DNA from 4 places in the Devosia sp. XGJD_8 genome. Region 2 is predicted to be linked to each of the others. Evidence: predicted binding sites of a transcription regulator. Region 2 holds the regulator's gene; each other region holds the start of a gene.
The links. The regulator LexA, encoded in region 2, represses DNA repair genes until DNA is damaged. The targets are predictions, from matches to a motif close to TGTTCNNNNTGTGTTCNG.
Positions count from the first base shown of each region.

Region 1 (4,224 bases), 1.9 Mb from region 2:
TCTTGTTATCGACATAGATCCGCCGCAGCCGATGGCCGGTCTTGCGGTTGACCATATGCAGGGAAATTCGATCGGACGTGGTCGCGGCGGTGTACATCTTCACCGGGCAGACGATTTCGGCGATCTTGATCACACCAGTCCATACTGCTCGCGCGGCCATTACGTCCTCCGTTTCCGGAGGCAGAACGGGTAGAAAGCGCCAGACGTTCCACTCGTGACCGGCTCCGCAGTCTGCTCGCGCAAGGTCAATACGGCGCAGGGCGGCGCACGAGCGCAGGTGTGAACGCAGCAATATGCTCGCGGCGGTAGCGGGGTAGATGGCCGTCAGGGACGCAAGCTCCTGAGCGACACGTGGGCAGATGCCAACCGCTGACACCCAACGTGCCAGGTAAGAAACCGCAAAGTAAGCCGCACAATCACAGCGACGCCGTTTCAAGGGGTGCTACGGCACCAACTCTTCGCATCGCCAGTCCCGTGCGATACAGTGGAATAGGCTGGCGGTACCAGGCGCGCACCGACATCGGTTCCGCTGTCTCCATCGCCGCGTTTGTCGAAAGCGGCACGAAGGCGGCCTGATGCGAAAACCGTCCCAGTCCAGAACCGGTATACTGCGGGACGATGATTCTTCGTGCATGGGACCAACCCATGGCAATCAACCACGCCCCGGCAATCCTGAAGTGGCGCCAGGACGTTGACCGCTATGAGGGCGGCTTGTCCCCCTCTCTTCGGTCTTCTACCGTGTCGACTATGCTGTTCGGCTGCAACGAATGGATCCGCACGCATGCCGAGGCCGCGTCTCCAGAGGACATAGCGCGGATCGAGCATATCAGATCCGAACTCGAGGGTTGGCTGGCAGAACGAGGGTTGACCTTCTCCGGTTAACGGACGCAACGCAGGGTCTGGCCGCCGCCCCCATGGGTTTGAGTGATCGCCTGGCGACGACGTCACATCGGACATTCGTCTGAGCCCTCGCAACCTGTACCGGGCCATTTACCTCACTCTTTCTGGGCGAGGACCTCAACGCTGGCCGGTCCTGACGTTATCTTCTCACCAGGTTGGCCTGCCTTGCGACATACCCGGGGGGATCATCGACATGAGGTCGGCCTGCCTGCCTCCGGCGGAAATCGAACCAGGCTGCGGACCGGTTATGGCGCCTTAGGATGCACGTTCCGTTCCGTCATGGGTCGCCGGCCCATGCCTGGATCCGGCTACACCTGAAACGGTCGATGCGGACGTATGATCATCGAAAACCGTGCGACCGCCATAGTCACGCGAGCTTGCCCGCTCTCGTGCAATATAAGACTTGAGCGATGGGCCCGTGGCCGAGGCCTCAAGGATCCTTGCCTGTGCATCCAGTCGCTTGATTGCCCCCAGCTGCTCGTCCTGCCCCAGCCGCGACCTGGTCACGGCACCCTTCAGCACCTGGATGGTGCGGTCATAGACTGCCAACGGGACGGGAAACGGATGACCATCTTTGCCGCCATGAGCCATTGCGAACCGGCCGGGATCGGCAAAGCGATGCGGAGCGCCGTGAACGACCTCGGCAACCATTGCCAGCGATTCCACCGTCCGGGCGCCTACCCCTGGCACAAGAAGCAGTTGGGCGAAATCGACAGGTCCTCGATCGGCGGCCGCGGCCAAGCTGCCGTGGAGACGCCTGAGCATGACATCGCTGGGCCGCAGGTCGTGATGTTCGGGCATGACCAAGTGAGGCAGGAAGGGCTGGCCATTGGGCTGCTCGACCAGGCCACGCAGCTTTCCCACTTCCCGCACGATGGCGTCGGGACCGAGTGAGGTCAGAAGATCTACGCTTCCCGTCCTCGCTCCTGCCGCCCGAATATCGGTCAGGTTGATGATTTCGCCCTGAGCCTGTCCTTCGATCGCGGCGTGGGGCCGCTCCACGAAGCTGCTCAAGCCCTGGGAGGTCCAGTGATAGCGGCGTGCCTGGCCAGCATCGCCTTTCATGCCCTGCTGCACGACAACCCACTTGCCATCGGCCGCGACGATAAAGCCATGGAGGTAGAGATCAAAGCCGTCCTGGACGGCGGCACTGTCGACCTTGGCAACGAGACGGCTGGTGGAGGCCAGCGCGCTCCCGTCGAACCCCACTCTGTCCCCGATCGATATCAATTCGGCCGGGGTGCTGCGGGAGTGCTTGCCGCGTCCGCCGCAGACATGCAGGCCCAGCTCCTTCTCCAATGGCGCCAGGCCGCGCTTGAGAGCGCCGATCACGCTCGTGGTGATCCCGGAGGAATGCCAGTCCATGCCCATGACGGCGCCAAAGGATTGAAACCAGAATGGATGGGCCAGCCGCTGCAGCAGCTCGTCTCTGCCATACTCGGCAACCACCGCTTCGCAGATCAGCGCTCCAAGCTTGGCCATGCGTTCGCTCAGCCAGCGCGGGACTCTGCCGCCATGCAATGGGAGATCGGCACTGCCGGAACGGATTGCCACGACTACCTCTTGGGTTGCGAGCGACTATAACAGGGAACAAAGCAGAAACAACCATGCGTCGGCGTATCGGGCTGGGCAACCTTCCAGGCCGTGCCCGGTTGCCTCGAAGGAGGCCTGCCATGCCATCGAACCTGATCCGCAAGAGTTGTTACGACCCTGCGACGAAAATCCTCTCGATCTGGCTCGTCACCAACGGCAGACGCTATGACTATCTCGACGTTCCGCCGGAGACATACGGCGCGTTCAGCAGGGCCTTTTCCAAGGGCTGGTTCTTCAACCGGCATATTCGGAGTTCGTTCACCCTGCGGCAGGATGAGCATGGACGGACAGCCCCACCGGCGAACAGCGCCGGTGGGTGACGATACCAGCTTCAACTTGGCTTGCCTGCCCCGCCTCGCGTTCGCCACAAACCTCTGTCACAACTGCGCTTACGTTTTTCAGCCCCGTTGGCTGCGCCCGTCACCGGTTCACCGGCCCCGGCCCACCTCCTTCCAATTGCGAGCGTTAGGTACCCCTTGGCATATGCTGCTCTGGGTCATTGCCCGCGCGTTTCCCGGACCAAAGGCCCCGTGCCGAGCTCTATCGCGGCGGCGACTGCCTACGCAGTCACAAGGTCCAGGGACGTTCTGCGCCGCCGTAAGAGCAATTGGCTTGCACGCAAGGCGGCTCCTGTCGGCCTTCAGGCGCCAGTTCGGATCGGTGATGCCATCTCAGCGCGGCAATGGGCCGGCTCCATCGGAAGCCGGGTACCCGCTGCGCCGCAGGCACGAACGCATCGGGTCCCGCACCATCGATACGAACAGCATCAACCCAGAGAGATCTTTTTCATGGATGAGTTCAACTACAAGGCCAGCGCAGAGCTGTTTCCCAGCCGGCGCTACGCCAAGACCCAGCAGACCCGCTACCGCCGCTTCGCGACCGCGGCGGAGGCCATCCGCTACCTCATCGAGGACCTTCCCAGCAGCGGTCGCGCTGGCTCGTTCCTTGAAGTGGAGGAGAAGCGCTTTGAGGGCGAGGCTATCCGCGCGCTCTATGATGCCGCCGCCTATCCGCTTGGCAGACGGAAGATCGCTGCCTGATGAGTACTTTCAGCGCAAGAGCCAGCCGGCACGAGCCGCCAGCGGTCGATAAAAACGCCGCGATCGCACGACAGCAGCACTACCTGAGGCTGGCCGATGCACGGGTTACGGCCGGTGACCGCGTCGCGGCGGAAAACTACTTCCAGCACGCCGAGCACTTCCTTCGTTGCGCAATCGAAGGAACACGCTGATGAGCGAGATCGCACCAGGCGCCTCGTCAAGCGACCGGCCATGGCCGCAGATCATGTCCCGCTACCGCCAGCCTGACCGATGGCGCAGCACGCTCGAACTGGCGATCTCCCTCGCACCATTCGTCGTCTGCTGGGGACTGGCCTGGACCTCTCTGGCTTATGGCTTCTGGTGGGGCCTGGTGTTCACCATTCCCGCCGCCGGCTTCCTTGTCAGGCTCTTCTTGATCCAGCACGACAGCGGCCATGGCGCCTTTTTCGCGCACCGGCAGGCGGACGATTGGACGGGGCGCATCATCGGCGTTTTGACGGTGACGCCCTACGACTATTGGCGCCGAACCCATGCCCAGCATCATGCCACCGCCGGCAATCTCGATATGCGCGGCATCGGCGATGTCGAGACGCTGACGGTCAGCGAGTACCGGGCTCTGTCGCGGACGGGCCGACTGCGCTATCGGCTCTACCGGCACCCGGTCGTGATGTTCGGGATCGGACCGTTATGG
Region 1 covers NZ_JBKJHF010000001.1:469,440-473,663, reverse strand. Annotated here, with positions in the region: gene ACLI1C_RS02220 (Ku protein) at 1-160, opposite strand, end outside; gene ACLI1C_RS02215 (hypothetical protein) at 646-882, shown strand; gene ACLI1C_RS02210 (DUF763 domain-containing protein) at 1,156-2,454, opposite strand; gene ACLI1C_RS02205 (KTSC domain-containing protein) at 2,574-2,813, shown strand; gene ACLI1C_RS02200 (hypothetical protein) at 3,282-3,533, shown strand; gene ACLI1C_RS02195 (DUF4167 domain-containing protein) at 3,533-3,724, shown strand; gene ACLI1C_RS02190 (fatty acid desaturase) at 3,724-4,224, shown strand, end outside.
Region 1: ACLI1C_RS02210 (DUF763 domain-containing protein) is a predicted target of LexA. The motif match lies at 2,487-2,504, and genes of this name have one in related genera.

Region 2 (4,224 bases):
AGCTGCCGGGTTCGGCTGCCATTCCCGCACCCTACCGTGACCGCCAGGAAATGGCCTATCGCACGGGCAAGCGCATCGTGGACATGGTGCATGAGGACCTCAAGCCGTCCGATATCCTGACCAAGGACAATTTCATCAACACCATCGTGGTCAATTCGGCCATCGGCGGATCGACCAATGCGCCGATCCACATCCAGGCCATTGCCAAGCATATCGGCGTGGAACTCGAACTGCAGGATTTCCAGACCTATGGCCACAAGGTGCCGCTGCTGGTGAACCTACAGCCGGCGGGCGAATATCTGGGCGAGGACTATTATCACGCTGGTGGCGTGCCGGCGGTGGTCAACGAGTTGATGACCCAGGGCCTGATCCGCGAGAACGCGCCGACCGTCAATGGCAAGACCATTGGCGAGAATTGCCGCAACACGACGATCCAGGACGACAAGGTCATCCGCCGCTTCGACAATCCGCTCAAGACCGAGGCGGGCTTCCTCGTGCTGCGTGGCAACCTCTTTGACAATGCCATCATGAAGACCAGCGTGATCTCGTCGGAGTTCCGCGATCGCTACCTCAACAACCCCGAGCATCCGGGCATGTTCGAGGGCAAGGCGGTGGTGTTCGATGGACCGGAGGATTACCACCACCGCATCGACGATCCCGCGCTCGATATCGACGAGAATACGCTGCTGTTTATGCGCGGCGCCGGGCCGATCGGTTATCCAGGCGCGGCGGAAGTGGTCAACATGCGGCCGCCCAGCTATCTGATCAAGAAGGGCGTGCATGCGCTGGCCTGTATCGGCGATGGCCGCCAGTCGGGTACTTCGGGCTCGCCCTCGATCCTCAATGCTTCGCCAGAGGCGGCGGCGGGTGGCAATCTCGCCATCCTGCAGACAGGCGACCGGGTGCGGATCGATCTCAACCAGGGGCAGGCCAATATCCTGATCTCGGACGCCGAGATCGCCAAGCGCCGAGCCGATCTCGAGGCTTCCGGCGGCTACAAGTTCCCCAAGCACCAGACGCCCTGGCAGGAAATCCAGCGCGGTCTGGTTGGCCAGCTCGGCGATGGTGCCATTCTCAAGCCAGCCGAAAAGTACCAGCGCATCGCGCAGAACAACGGCATCCCGCGCGACAACCACTGATCGCGGATTTTGTAAGACAAGGGGGACCGCATGCATGCGGTCCCCCATTTTGTTTGCTGCTGGCGACCAGACAAAGAAAAGGCCACCGCGACAAATCGCGGTGGCCTCGCCGAGCGGCGCCGAAGCGCGCTCGCTATGATCTAGCGCAGACTAGAGCAGGGTCAGGTTGGTCGCCGATTCCTTGCCGTCACGGCCGGTCTCGAGCTCATAGGTGACCTTGTCGTTCTCGTAGAGGCCCTGCAGGCCCGAACGCTGAACAGCAGAAATATGGACGAAGGCGTCCTTGCCGCCATTTTCAGGCGAAATGAAGCCGAAGCCCTTAGTGGTGTTGAAGAACTTTACGGTGCCGGTGATTACGGACATGATAGTTTCCTTTTGCTCGTAGCATCAGCGAACGAGCGGTTATCCAATGGCAACATGCCAAAGGGACATAACGTTCGCATGGTAGAGAAGGAAGCCACGGTCCGGCGAACCGGCATTAGGCAGCCGACTTAGGCTGAAAACGTATGCTACCTATGTGGCACGGAACAGCGCCATCTGCAAGGTCCCGGCACTGTCGGCCGTTAAATTCCGCTTAAGTCGCTAGAAAAATCCCAAGAAAACCAAGGGAGTGGCTTCGCGCGTAAGTACCACGGCCGGCCTCATCGGCCGCCAGAGGCGGTTCGATGCCCCGGTACGATCTGCCAAAATGAGGGGGTGGCAGGGTGACGCGCCTGTGCTGGCCCACGCCTCGCGTCACGCTGCTGAGGGCTATAGCGCCCTAATACTTGCGGAGAAGACCGACAAGGCGGCCCTGCACCTTGACGCGGTCAGGCGGGAAGATGCGGGTTTCGTAAGCGGGGTTGGCCGCCTCCAGCGCCACGGTATTGCCCTTGCGGCGCAGGCGCTTGAGCGTTGCTTCCTCATCGTCCACCAAGGCGACGATGATTTCGCCCGTCGAGGCCTGATCCTGCTTCTTGATGAGCACAGTATCCCCGTCGAAAATGCCAGCATCGATCATCGAGTCACCGCGGACTTCAAGCGCGAAGTGCTCACCGGCGCCCAGCATTTCCGGCGGAACCATGATGGTGTGCGAGTGGGTCTGGATGGCCTCAATGGGCGTGCCGGCCGCAATACGGCCCATGACCGGGATGGAAATCGGTCGGGCATAGTCTTCGGCCGCCGACATGCGCGAGGGCGGGGAGCTGACCTTGCCCAGACTGCCTTCGATGACCGATGGCTCAAAGCGGGCCTTGCGGCCGCCGAGTGACGGGTTCATCGAATCCGGGAGCTTGACCACTTCGAGGGCCCGGGCCCGGTTGGGCAGGCGACGGATGAAACCGCGCTCCTCAAGGGCGGTGATCAGCCGGTGGATGCCCGATTTGGACGCCAGGTCGAGCGCATCCTTCATCTCGTCGAAGGATGGCGGAATGCCGCTTTCCTTCATCCGCTCATGGATGAACATAAGCAGCTCGTGTTGTTTGCGCGTCAGCATGGGCCCCTCGGGGAGTGAATCAGAACATAGGCAGAACGACTATAGGTGTTCCAGTTATGTTCCGCAATATGCTTTGCAAAAGATCAGTCGTCGTTGCGATCGCGACAGTCAGAAAGCATCCAGCGGGATGGCTTCGACAATGGTGCCGGGCAATTGGCCGGGATCGAACTCTGGTTGGACGATGAGCATATCGGCCCGCGCCAGCGAAGAGGTGTGGCCGCTGTCCGTCTGGGAGATCGGCAGCAGCTCAGGTCCAGTGAGCGTGTGCAGCAATTGCGCGCGCATGAAGTGGCGGCGGGCGGTATTGGGGGGCGTTGGGCCGGCCAGCGGCAGGTGCCAGGGGGATGGTTCTGGATAGCCAAGCCACGCGCGCAATGCGGGGCGAATGAACACCATGGCGGTGACCATGGCGGAAACCGGATTGCCGGGGAGGCCGAAGATCAGGGTGCTGCCGCGTGTTCCGAACATGAGGGGCTTGCCGGGCCGCATGTTGATCTTCCAGAAATCCAGCGTGACACCCAATTCCAGGAGGATGTCCTGCACGATGTCGTGGTCGCCGACGCTTGCGCCACCTGTGGTGATGACTATATCCGGCCCAGTGGCGAAAATGTCTTGGAGTGCGTTGCGAAGCTGAGCCGCATCGTCGCGGGCAATGCCGTGATCGGTGACCGTTTCGGCGTAGGGCGTCAGCATGGGCCGCAGCCCAAAACTGTTTGATGCCACAATCTGGTCGGGGCCAAGTGGCGTGCCGGGCAGCACGAGTTCGTCGCCCGTGGCGAGCAGGGCGATGCGGGGCCGTTTGGCGACCTTGAGCGTGGCCGCGTTGGCAGCGGCGGCAACCGCCAGCTGCATTGGTGCCAGGCGAATGCCGGCGTCGACGAGCTGTTGACCGGTAGCGAAGTCGTTACCCAAAGGCCGCACGCTGTGGCCCTGTCGTGCCGGAACAGTGAAGGAAACCGAGTCTCCGTCGCGCTTGGCCTCTTCCTGCATGATGACCGTGTCGGCGCCTTCGGGTACCGGTGCACCAGTGAAGATGCGGACAGCCTCGCCCGGCCCAAGCGTGCCGAGGTAGCCGGCGCCCGCCTGTGACGTGCCGACCACGGTCAGCCCGTGGCCAGCGACGACATCGGCAGCGCGGATGGCGTAGCCGTCCATGGCGCTGGAATTGAATGGAGGCTGATCGTGGGTGGCAAATACGGGTTCAAGCAGCACGCGCCCGGCAGCCTCGGACAGCGGCACGGTCTCGGCGATGGGCGCCGGCACGCGCCGGAGGATCGCGGCAATCGCGTCATCCACGGGGAGCAGGCTCATGACCGGGAAAAGTCTCCGGACTTTCCGCCGGATTTTTCGACCAGGCAGATATCGGTGATGGTCATGGCCCGGTCGATGGCCTTGGCCATGTCGTAGAGCGTCAGTGCCGCGGTCGAGGCGGCGACCAGGGCTTCCATCTCGACACCGGTCTGCCCGGTGGTTTCGGCCGTGGCACGGATAAGGATGGCATCGGGGCCATCAGCTTCGATGTCGACGCTGACCTTGGTCAGTGGAATGGGGTGGCAAAGCGGGATGAGGTCGGACGTCTTCTTGGCGGCCATGATACCGGCAATGCGAGCA
Region 2 covers NZ_JBKJHF010000001.1:2,323,398-2,327,621, reverse strand. Annotated here, with positions in the region: gene ACLI1C_RS10965 (IlvD/Edd family dehydratase) at 1-1,139, shown strand, start outside; gene ACLI1C_RS10960 (cold-shock protein) at 1,290-1,502, opposite strand; gene lexA (transcriptional repressor LexA) at 1,900-2,613, opposite strand; gene glp (gephyrin-like molybdotransferase Glp) at 2,722-3,924, opposite strand; gene moaC (cyclic pyranopterin monophosphate synthase MoaC) at 3,921-4,224, opposite strand, start outside.

Region 3 (4,224 bases), 260 kb from region 2:
CCGGCTTGAGCAGGCGGCCGACCTTGCTGGACAGCACGACGCCCTCGCGCCGCTCGCGCAGCACATCGCCCATCAGGTGTTCGGAGCGGCCCAGGCCATATTGCGGCGCGGTATCGACATAGGTGATGCCCATGTCCAGCGCGTGGCTGACGGTGGCGCGGGCCTGATCGGCCGGGACGGCGGAGAAGATGCCGGCCAGCGAGGCGCCGCCCAGGCCCAGCGTGGTCACCTCCAGGTCGGTGCGTCCGACCCGGCGTTTTTCGAAAGCGCGAGCAGTCATGTCATCCCTCCAGCAGGCGGAAGGATAACTGACATGTTAGTTGGCCGGCTTCAAGATCAATAGAGATTGCCGACGATGACGGGGTGCTCGACCTCGTTGCGCACCGGGTTGCGCAGCGCCGCGCCGAACTGGGCTTCCTCGATCTCGAAGATGTCGTCGGGCTGCGTCTTGATGCCATCGGCAAAGCTCAGCGTCGCGGTGCCGAACATATGCACATGCACGTCGCCGGGGTGGCGGAACAGGTCATACTTGAAGTGGTGATATTCCAGATTGGCGATGGTGTGGCTCATATTGTCCTCACCCGACAGGAAGGGCTTTTCCCACAGCACCTTTCCGTCACGCAGGATGCGCGACATGCCCTCGATATGGGCCGGCAGGTCGCCCAGGCGCAATTCGGGCCCGAAGGCGCAGGCGCGCAGCTTGGAATGGGCCAGATAGAGGTAGTTGACCCGCTCGGTCACATGGTCGGAAAATTCATTGGCGAGGGCAAAGCCCAGTCGGCGCGGCTGGCCATTGTGGTCGATCACATAGATGCCGGCGATTTCCGGCTCTTCGCCGGCGTCGAGCGCGAAGCCGGGGGAGGGAATGGGGTGGCCGGGGTTGACCACCGAATAGCCATTGCCCTTGTAGAACCATTCCGGCTGCACGCCCTTGCGTCCGTCGGCCGGCTTGCCGCCTTCGAGACCCATGCGGAACATCTTCATCGTGTCAGTGAGGCCGGTCTCGACGGCGCCGCTATTGGCGGTGTGCATGGCGTCGCGCGTGGCAGCGGAGCCCAGATGGGTGAGGCCCGTGCCGGTGACATAGAGATGGGCCGGATCGGGATGATCGACCGGGGCCAGCATGCGGCCTTCGGCCAGGATTGCGGCGCGGTCCAGCGTTTCGCCCAGGCCCATTTCGGCGACCAGTGCGCCGATGCCGCCCTGCCGGGATAGGGCCGTCATGGCCAGGGCATAGACGCTGGTGGCGCCATTCACCAGGCGGGCGGTGCCGCCCTCGATGGCGCCGACGGCGCGCTCGCCATTGGCATCGAAAAACTGGATCAGGTTCATGCTGGGCAACTCCGCTGGCGATTGTCCGGCATAAAGCGCAACAAGGCGCGAAGAGGCAAGCCAAAAATCATACTTATCGTCAGGCGGTCGCGAATCCCCCGCGGCCGTGGCACAAGGTCGGGGCGGCGATTCTGTGCTTCTCCATCCCGATGTTCTCATTTTGTCCCTTGACAGGACGGGAACAAGATGAGAACAAATAGCGCACATTCAAGGCATGGCCACCTGCGGTGTCGGCGCGTTGCGCAGCCTCCAAGAGCGTGGAATAAGGAGAGAACTGATGGCTAACGCGCCGCTACGTGTTGTTGAAGGTGGATCGATGGATAAGGACAAGGCACTTGCCGCGGCGCTCAGCCAGATTGAGCGCAATTTCGGCAAGGGCTCGATCATGCGCCTGGGCGAGGCGTCCTCGATCGAGGTCGAATCGATCTCGACCGGGTCGCTCGGCCTCGACATCGCGCTGGGCATTGGCGGCCTGCCCAAGGGCCGTATCGTTGAAATTTTCGGGCCGGAAAGCTCGGGCAAGACCACGCTGGCGCTGCATGTCATCGCCGAGGCCCAGCGGGCCGGCGGCATCTGCGCCTTTGTCGACGCCGAGCATGCGCTGGACCCGATCTATGCCCGCAAGCTGGGCGTCAATGTCGATGACCTGCTGATCTCCCAGCCCGATGCCGGCGAGCAGGCGCTCGAAATCACCGACACGCTGGTGCGAAGCGGTGCCATCGACGTGCTGGTGGTCGATTCGGTGGCGGCGCTGACGCCGCGGGCCGAACTCGAAGGCGAGATGGGCGATGCCCTGCCGGGCCTGCAGGCGCGGCTGATGAGCCAGGCCATGCGCAAGCTGACCTCGTCGATCTCCAAGTCCAAGTGCCTGGTCATCTTCATCAACCAGATCCGCATGAAGATCGGCGTGATGTATGGCTCGCCCGAGACGACGACGGGCGGCAATGCCCTCAAGTTCTACGCCTCGGTTCGCCTCGACATCCGCCGCATCGGCGCGCTCAAGGATCGCGAAGAGATCGTGGGCAACCAGACCCGCGTGAAGGTGGTCAAGAACAAGCTGGCCCCGCCCTTCCGCCAGGTCGAATTCGACATCATGTATGGCGAAGGCATTTCCAAGACGGGCGAATTGCTCGATCTGGGCGTCAAGTCCGGCATTGTCGAGAAATCGGGCGCCTGGTTCTCCTGGGACAGCCAGCGTCTGGGGCAGGGCCGCGAGAATGCGCGCCAGTTCCTCAAGGACAATCCGGCGATCGCCAATACGATCGAACAAGGCGTGCGCGAAAGCTCGGGCCTGCTCGGTGAGGTGCTGCTGGTGGCCGGCGGCGACGACGAGGCCGCGGGCGACGACGAATAGGCTATCCACCCATGCAGGGTTTGCTGGAGGCATCGCGCAGGCGGTGCCTCTTTTTTGTTTGGGCGCCGTGATGCCAGTGCCGCAGCAATGCTGGACATTGCCGCGACCGGCACGATAGAAAGCCAGCCGACCTTCTCTGCGGCGCATCGCGCCATTCTCCGCAATGAAAGCCTTTTGATGACCAGCGTAAACGACCTCCGTTCGAGCTTTGTCGACTACTTTGCCCGCAATGGTCACGAGGCCGTGCCGTCGAGCCCTTTGGTGCCGCGCAACGATCCGACGCTGATGTTCACCAATTCGGGCATGGTGCAGTTCAAGAACACCTTTACCGGCGTCGAAAAGCGCCCCTATTCGCGCGCCACCACGGCACAGAAATGCGTGCGCGCCGGCGGCAAGCACAACGACCTCGACAATGTCGGCTTCACCGCGCGCCACCACACCTTCTTCGAGATGCTGGGCAATTTCTCGTTCGGCGATTATTTCAAGGACCACGCCATCGAGCTGGCCTGGAACCTTTTGACCCGCGACTGGGGCCTGCCCAAGGACAAGCTGATGGTCACCGTCTATGAGGACGATGACGAGGCGCTGGACCTGTGGAAGAAGATTGCCGGTCTCTCCGAGGACCGCATCGTCAAGCTCGGCGCCAAGTCGAACTTCTGGCAGATGGGCGATACCGGCCCCTGCGGCCCGTGCTCGGAAGTGTTCTATGATCATGGCGAGCATGTCTGGGGTGGCCCGCCGGGCTCGCCCGAGGAAGATGGCGATCGCTGGATCGAGATCTGGAACCTGGTCTTCATGCAGTATGAGCAGCATGGCGACGGCTCCCGCACCGGCTTGCCGCGGCCCTCGATCGATACCGGCATGGGCCTCGAGCGCGTCGCCGCGGTGATGCAGGGCGTGCATGACAATTACGATATCGACCTGTTCCGCTCACTGATCGCCGCCACGGCAAATGCCACCGGTGCCGATATCGACGGCGAGGGCAACCGGAGCCTGCGCGTCATTGCCGATCACCTGCGCTCCATGAGCTTCCTCATCGCCGAGGGCGTGCTGCCCTCCAATGAGGGCCGCGGCTATGTGCTGCGCCGCATCATGCGCCGCGCCATGCGCCACGCCACCCTGCTCGGCAGCAGCGAGCCGGTCATCTACAAGCTGGTGCCCACCCTGGTGCGCGAGATGGGCCAGGCCTATCCCGAACTCAGCCGCGGCGAAGCAATGATCGCCGAGACTGTTCGCCTCGAAGAGGGCCGCTTCCTCAAGACGCTCGGCCGCGGCCTGCAGATCCTCGATGCCGAGACCAGCGAGATGAGCGAAGGCGCGGTACTCAATGGCGCCGCCGCCTTCAAGCTCTACGACACCTATGGCTTCCCGCTCGACCTGACCCAGGATGCCCTGCGCCTGCGCGGCATCACGGTCGACCAGGCCGGTTTCGACGCCGCCATGGCCGCCCAGAAGGCCGAGGCCCGCAAGAGCTGGTCCGGCTCGGGGGAAGCGGCCACCGATACGGTGTGGTATGGCCTCGCCGACAAGCTCGGCCC
Region 3 covers NZ_JBKJHF010000001.1:2,578,414-2,582,637, reverse strand. Annotated here, with positions in the region: gene ACLI1C_RS12375 (aldo/keto reductase) at 1-280, opposite strand, end outside; gene araD1 (AraD1 family protein) at 337-1,332, opposite strand; gene recA (recombinase RecA) at 1,610-2,686, shown strand; gene alaS (alanine--tRNA ligase) at 2,864-4,224, shown strand, end outside.
Region 3: recA (recombinase RecA) is a predicted target of LexA. The motif match lies at 1,510-1,527, and genes of this name have one in related genera.

Region 4 (4,224 bases), 360 kb from region 2:
CGAAGGGCTTGGTGGTCTTGTACTGGCGCAGGCCATCGTCATAGACGAAGTTGATCGGTGTCTTGCCTGTACCGTACAGGACTGCGTCCTGCACTTCGTCGCTGAGCTCGTTCCAGGCCGTACCGGTCGAGGCATTATAGTGCTTGAGCACGGCTTGCAGTGTCTGCAGGTAATAGGGTGCGCTGGTCTTGCTCCAGGGCAGGATGGCGCCGTCGCGTACCGACAGCGTCACATCCGGCACGATCTGGTCACGGTCGATCTTCTGCTCGGTGCCCAGGCCATCGCAGACCGGGCAGGCGCCGAACGGGTTGTTGAACGAGAACAGGCGCGGCTCGATCTCGGCAATGGTGAAGCCGGAAACCGGGCAGGCGAATTTTTCCGAGAAGGTGGCCTGGCGCGGGCTGCCGTCCTCGTTCTTCTCGTCGGCATATTCCACCAGCGCAATGCCGTCGGCCAGCTTCAGCGCCGTCTCGAAGCTTTCGGCCAGGCGGCCGGAAATGTCGGGTCCGACCACGACGCGGTCCACCACCACTTCGATATCGTGCTTGAATTTCTTGTCGAGGACCGGTGCATCCTCGATCTCGTGATATTCCCCGTCGATCTTGACGCGCTGGAAGCCCTTGCGCATCAGGTCGGCCAGTTCCTTCTTGTATTCGCCCTTGCGGCCGCGCGCGATCGGCGCCAGCAGGAAGAGCCTTGTGCCCTCCGGTAGCTCCAGCACCTTGTCGACCATCTGGCTGACCGTCTGGCTCTCGATGGGCAGGCCCGTGGCCGGCGAATAGGGCACGCCGACGCGCGCGAACAGCAGCCGCAGGTAGTCATAGATCTCGGTGACAGTGCCAACCGTCGAGCGCGGGTTGCGCGACGTGGTCTTCTGCTCGATGGAAATGGCAGGGGAGAGCCCTTCGATGTGTTCCACATCGGGCTTCTGCATCATTTCGAGGAACTGCCGGGCATAGGCAGAGAGGCTCTCGACATAGCGCCGCTGGCCTTCCGCATAGATGGTGTCGAACGCGAGGGACGATTTCCCCGAGCCGGACAGGCCCGTCATCACGATGAGGCTGTCGCGCGGCAGTTTGAGATCGATCCCCTTGAGATTGTGTTCGCGGGCGCCGCGTACGATGATCTCACGGTTCTGGCTGGGCTTTGGCGTCATCATTTCAGTCCATGGCTCGGTGCGCCATCGGCGGCCCGGCGGCAAAGTCGGAATAGGGCTTCGGGGAGAGCACACAAATAGGCACGGTCCATCCCCGCCGCAAGCGGGCCCCGCGCATGGCCGCCCGGCTGTGCGGTCACCTTAGCGTGTCCCTCAAGGCTTGCCAAAGCACCTTTGGCTGCCTGGAACATAAGCGGAACAATCCAGATTCGGTCAAGGGCCCACATGCTGGGTCACTCCATGCCAGGCCGTGAACAGGGCTGCGGCGACGAACAACGCGCCAGCGCCCCGACCGATCCAGATCGTCGCCTGCGGGTTGCCGATCAGGGCATCACGACCCTTGCCGGCGGCCAGCGCCAGGGCGCCATAGATGAGGAACTGCATGGTCACGGTCATCACCCCCATGACCAGCGCCTGCGACCAGATCGTTCCATATTCAGGCCGCATGAACTGCGGGAACACCGCCAGCACGAAGAGATAGGCCTTGGGATTGAGCAGGCAGGTGACCATGCCCTGGCGAAACGCCACCCAATGCGAGCGCGTCTTGGCGCTGCCGATGGCCTCCACGGTGATCGAGCTGCGCAGCAGCGTATAGCCGATCCAGGCCATATAGGCCGCACCGACCAGGATCATTGCCTGGAACACCATCGTGGGCAGCCGCGTGAGCACGCCGACCGCAAGTGCGCCGAACAGCGTATGCACCGCGCCGCCCACCATGATGCCGCCAACCGCCGCAAAGCCCGCCTTGCGCCCGCCGGTCAGCGCATTGGCGATGACGAAAAACATGTCCATGCCCGGCACCACGATGATGCCGAACAGCAGGACGAGATAGATCCAGAGCGCCTGGGCGTAGTCCATGACCATTCCGTCGAAAACAAGCCGGCTGATCTGGAGCAGGGCTGCTGACAGGCCATGTCAGCAGCGGCCGAGCAAAGGCCCGGAATGCCGCGCTTGACGGCTAACACAAAACGGAACATAAAGGGAACATAATAGACAGCTGTTCACAACTTGGCAAAGCACGGGCGGGGACCGTCGCCGCGGAGTAGTATGCCGCCGCTATGTAAGTGAGCGTCCCGCGGCTGCGGCCGGGGACTGAATCGAAAGGAATGAACGATGGCAGGCAGTGTCAACAAGGTGATCCTGGTCGGCAATCTCGGTGCGGATCCGGAAGTGCGCAACCTTCCCAGCGGCGGCAAGGTGGTCAACCTCAGTGTCGCCACCTCCGAGAACTGGAAAGATAAGAATACCGGCGAGCGCCGCGAAAAGACTGAATGGCACCGTGTGGTGATCTTCTCGGAAGGCCTGGCCCGCGTCGCCGAGAGCTATCTGCGCAAGGGCAGCAAGGTCTATCTCGAGGGCCAGTTGCAGACCCGCAAGTGGCAGGATCAGTCCGGCGCTGACAAGTATTCGACCGAAGTCGTGCTGCAGGGCTTCAATTCGAACCTGACGCTGCTCGACGGCCGCGGTGAGGGCGAAGGTGCCGGCGGCGGCTTTGGTGGCGGCAACGACACCGGCTTCCGCGGCGTACGCGACAACGCCCCGGCCGGCGGCGGCGCCCGTCGCCCGCAGGCCAATGCCCCGGCCTTCGAGCCAGGCGGCATGGACGACGACATCCCGTTCTAGGGCGTTCTTACACGTATCGCATGAGGGGGAGGGCGCTCAGGCGGCCTCCCTTTTGCTTTGCGGCATCGGTGTCAGCGGGCTTCAGCCCGATAGGTCCGGCTGGTATTCCGGCCCGCATCCTTGGCGGCATAGAGTGCCGTATCGGCCTGCCGGAACAGGTCCTGCGACGAGCCGCCGCGATAGTGGGCGACGCCAACCGAGGCGCCGAGCCGGAATGTGTGTCCACCCCGCACAAAGGGATGTCCGATCATCGCCACAATGCCCTCGGCCAGGGCTTCGGCCGCACCGGCCGATGTGTCCGGTCCCAGCAAGACGGCAAATTCGTCGCCGCCAATGCGGGCCACCAGCTGCGCGCTGCTGCAGCTTGCCGTCAGCCGCAGCGCCGCCTCCTTGAGGCACTCATCGCCCAGCACGTGCCCATAGGTGTCGTTGACCTGCTTGAACCCATCCAGGTCGATCAGCAGCAACGCACCTGGGCCATTGCCGCCAGTCGCGTCGAGCGCACTTAGATGGGCCTGGAACTGGCTGCGGTTTGCAAGCCCGGTCATCACGTCGAACTCGGCCAGATAGCGGGTGCGGTCCGCCATCAGCTTTTCCTCGGTGACATCCTGCTTCATGCCGAAGATGCGGGTGGCGACGCCGTTGCGGCTCTCCACCGCCCCGGTCAGCCGCATCCAGCGGTGGTTGCCGCGGGCCGTGATGATCTCCACCGTCAAGGCAAAATCGGTACAGGTGGCGATGGCATGGGCACGGGCCGCTTCCATCTGCCGCCGCGACGCCTCGGTATAGCAGGACAGCGACAGCTCCCGGGTGACCTGGGTGCCGCGCTCGATCTCGAACAGATCATAGACCCCATTGGTCCATTGCAGGCTGTTGTCGGCCAGGTCGCATTGCCAGACGCCGATCTTGGCGGTGGCCGAGGCGCGCTCGAACAGTTCCCGCCGCAATTCCTCCGCGCGGACGCTCTCGGCAATGACCTTCGCCTGCGCTTCGATGACCTGGCGTAGCTGCTCGACCGTAGCATCGGTGACCAGCTCCTGCGCCAGCCCGGCAATCCGCTCCGCCATCTGGGACGGGCGCGGCTTGGAATCGTAAAGGCTCAGCAACAGGGTCGGGCATCCGGCGGCAGCGGGCAGGGTCAGGCCAACATAGAACCGCGCGGCGCAAGGCCCCTCAGCGCCCGTGTCGGCCAGCACGAGCGGGCAGGAGCCATCCAGGACGCGCGCCTGCAGCAGTGCCAGATTGTCGGCGAGGGGGCCGACCGCCGCCACGACCGACAAACCATTGTCGGCCACCGTGGTCAATTGGGCGCCGGCAATGCCGAGCAGGTCACACAAGCGCCCCAGGCGCGTGCCAAAGTCGGTATCGTCATTCGAATCCGCCACTTCTGTTGGCGGCTTCCGGATGGAGTAGGCAAGGCTGCGCAATTCGGCGCTCCTGTATAG
Region 4 covers NZ_JBKJHF010000001.1:1,960,993-1,965,216, forward strand. Annotated here, with positions in the region: gene uvrA (excinuclease ABC subunit UvrA) at 1-1,159, opposite strand, end outside; gene ACLI1C_RS09200 (LysE family translocator) at 1,370-2,014, opposite strand; gene ssb (single-stranded DNA-binding protein) at 2,270-2,779, shown strand; gene ACLI1C_RS09210 (diguanylate cyclase domain-containing protein) at 2,851-4,164, opposite strand.
Region 4: ssb (single-stranded DNA-binding protein) is a predicted target of LexA. The motif match lies at 2,126-2,143, and genes of this name have one in related genera.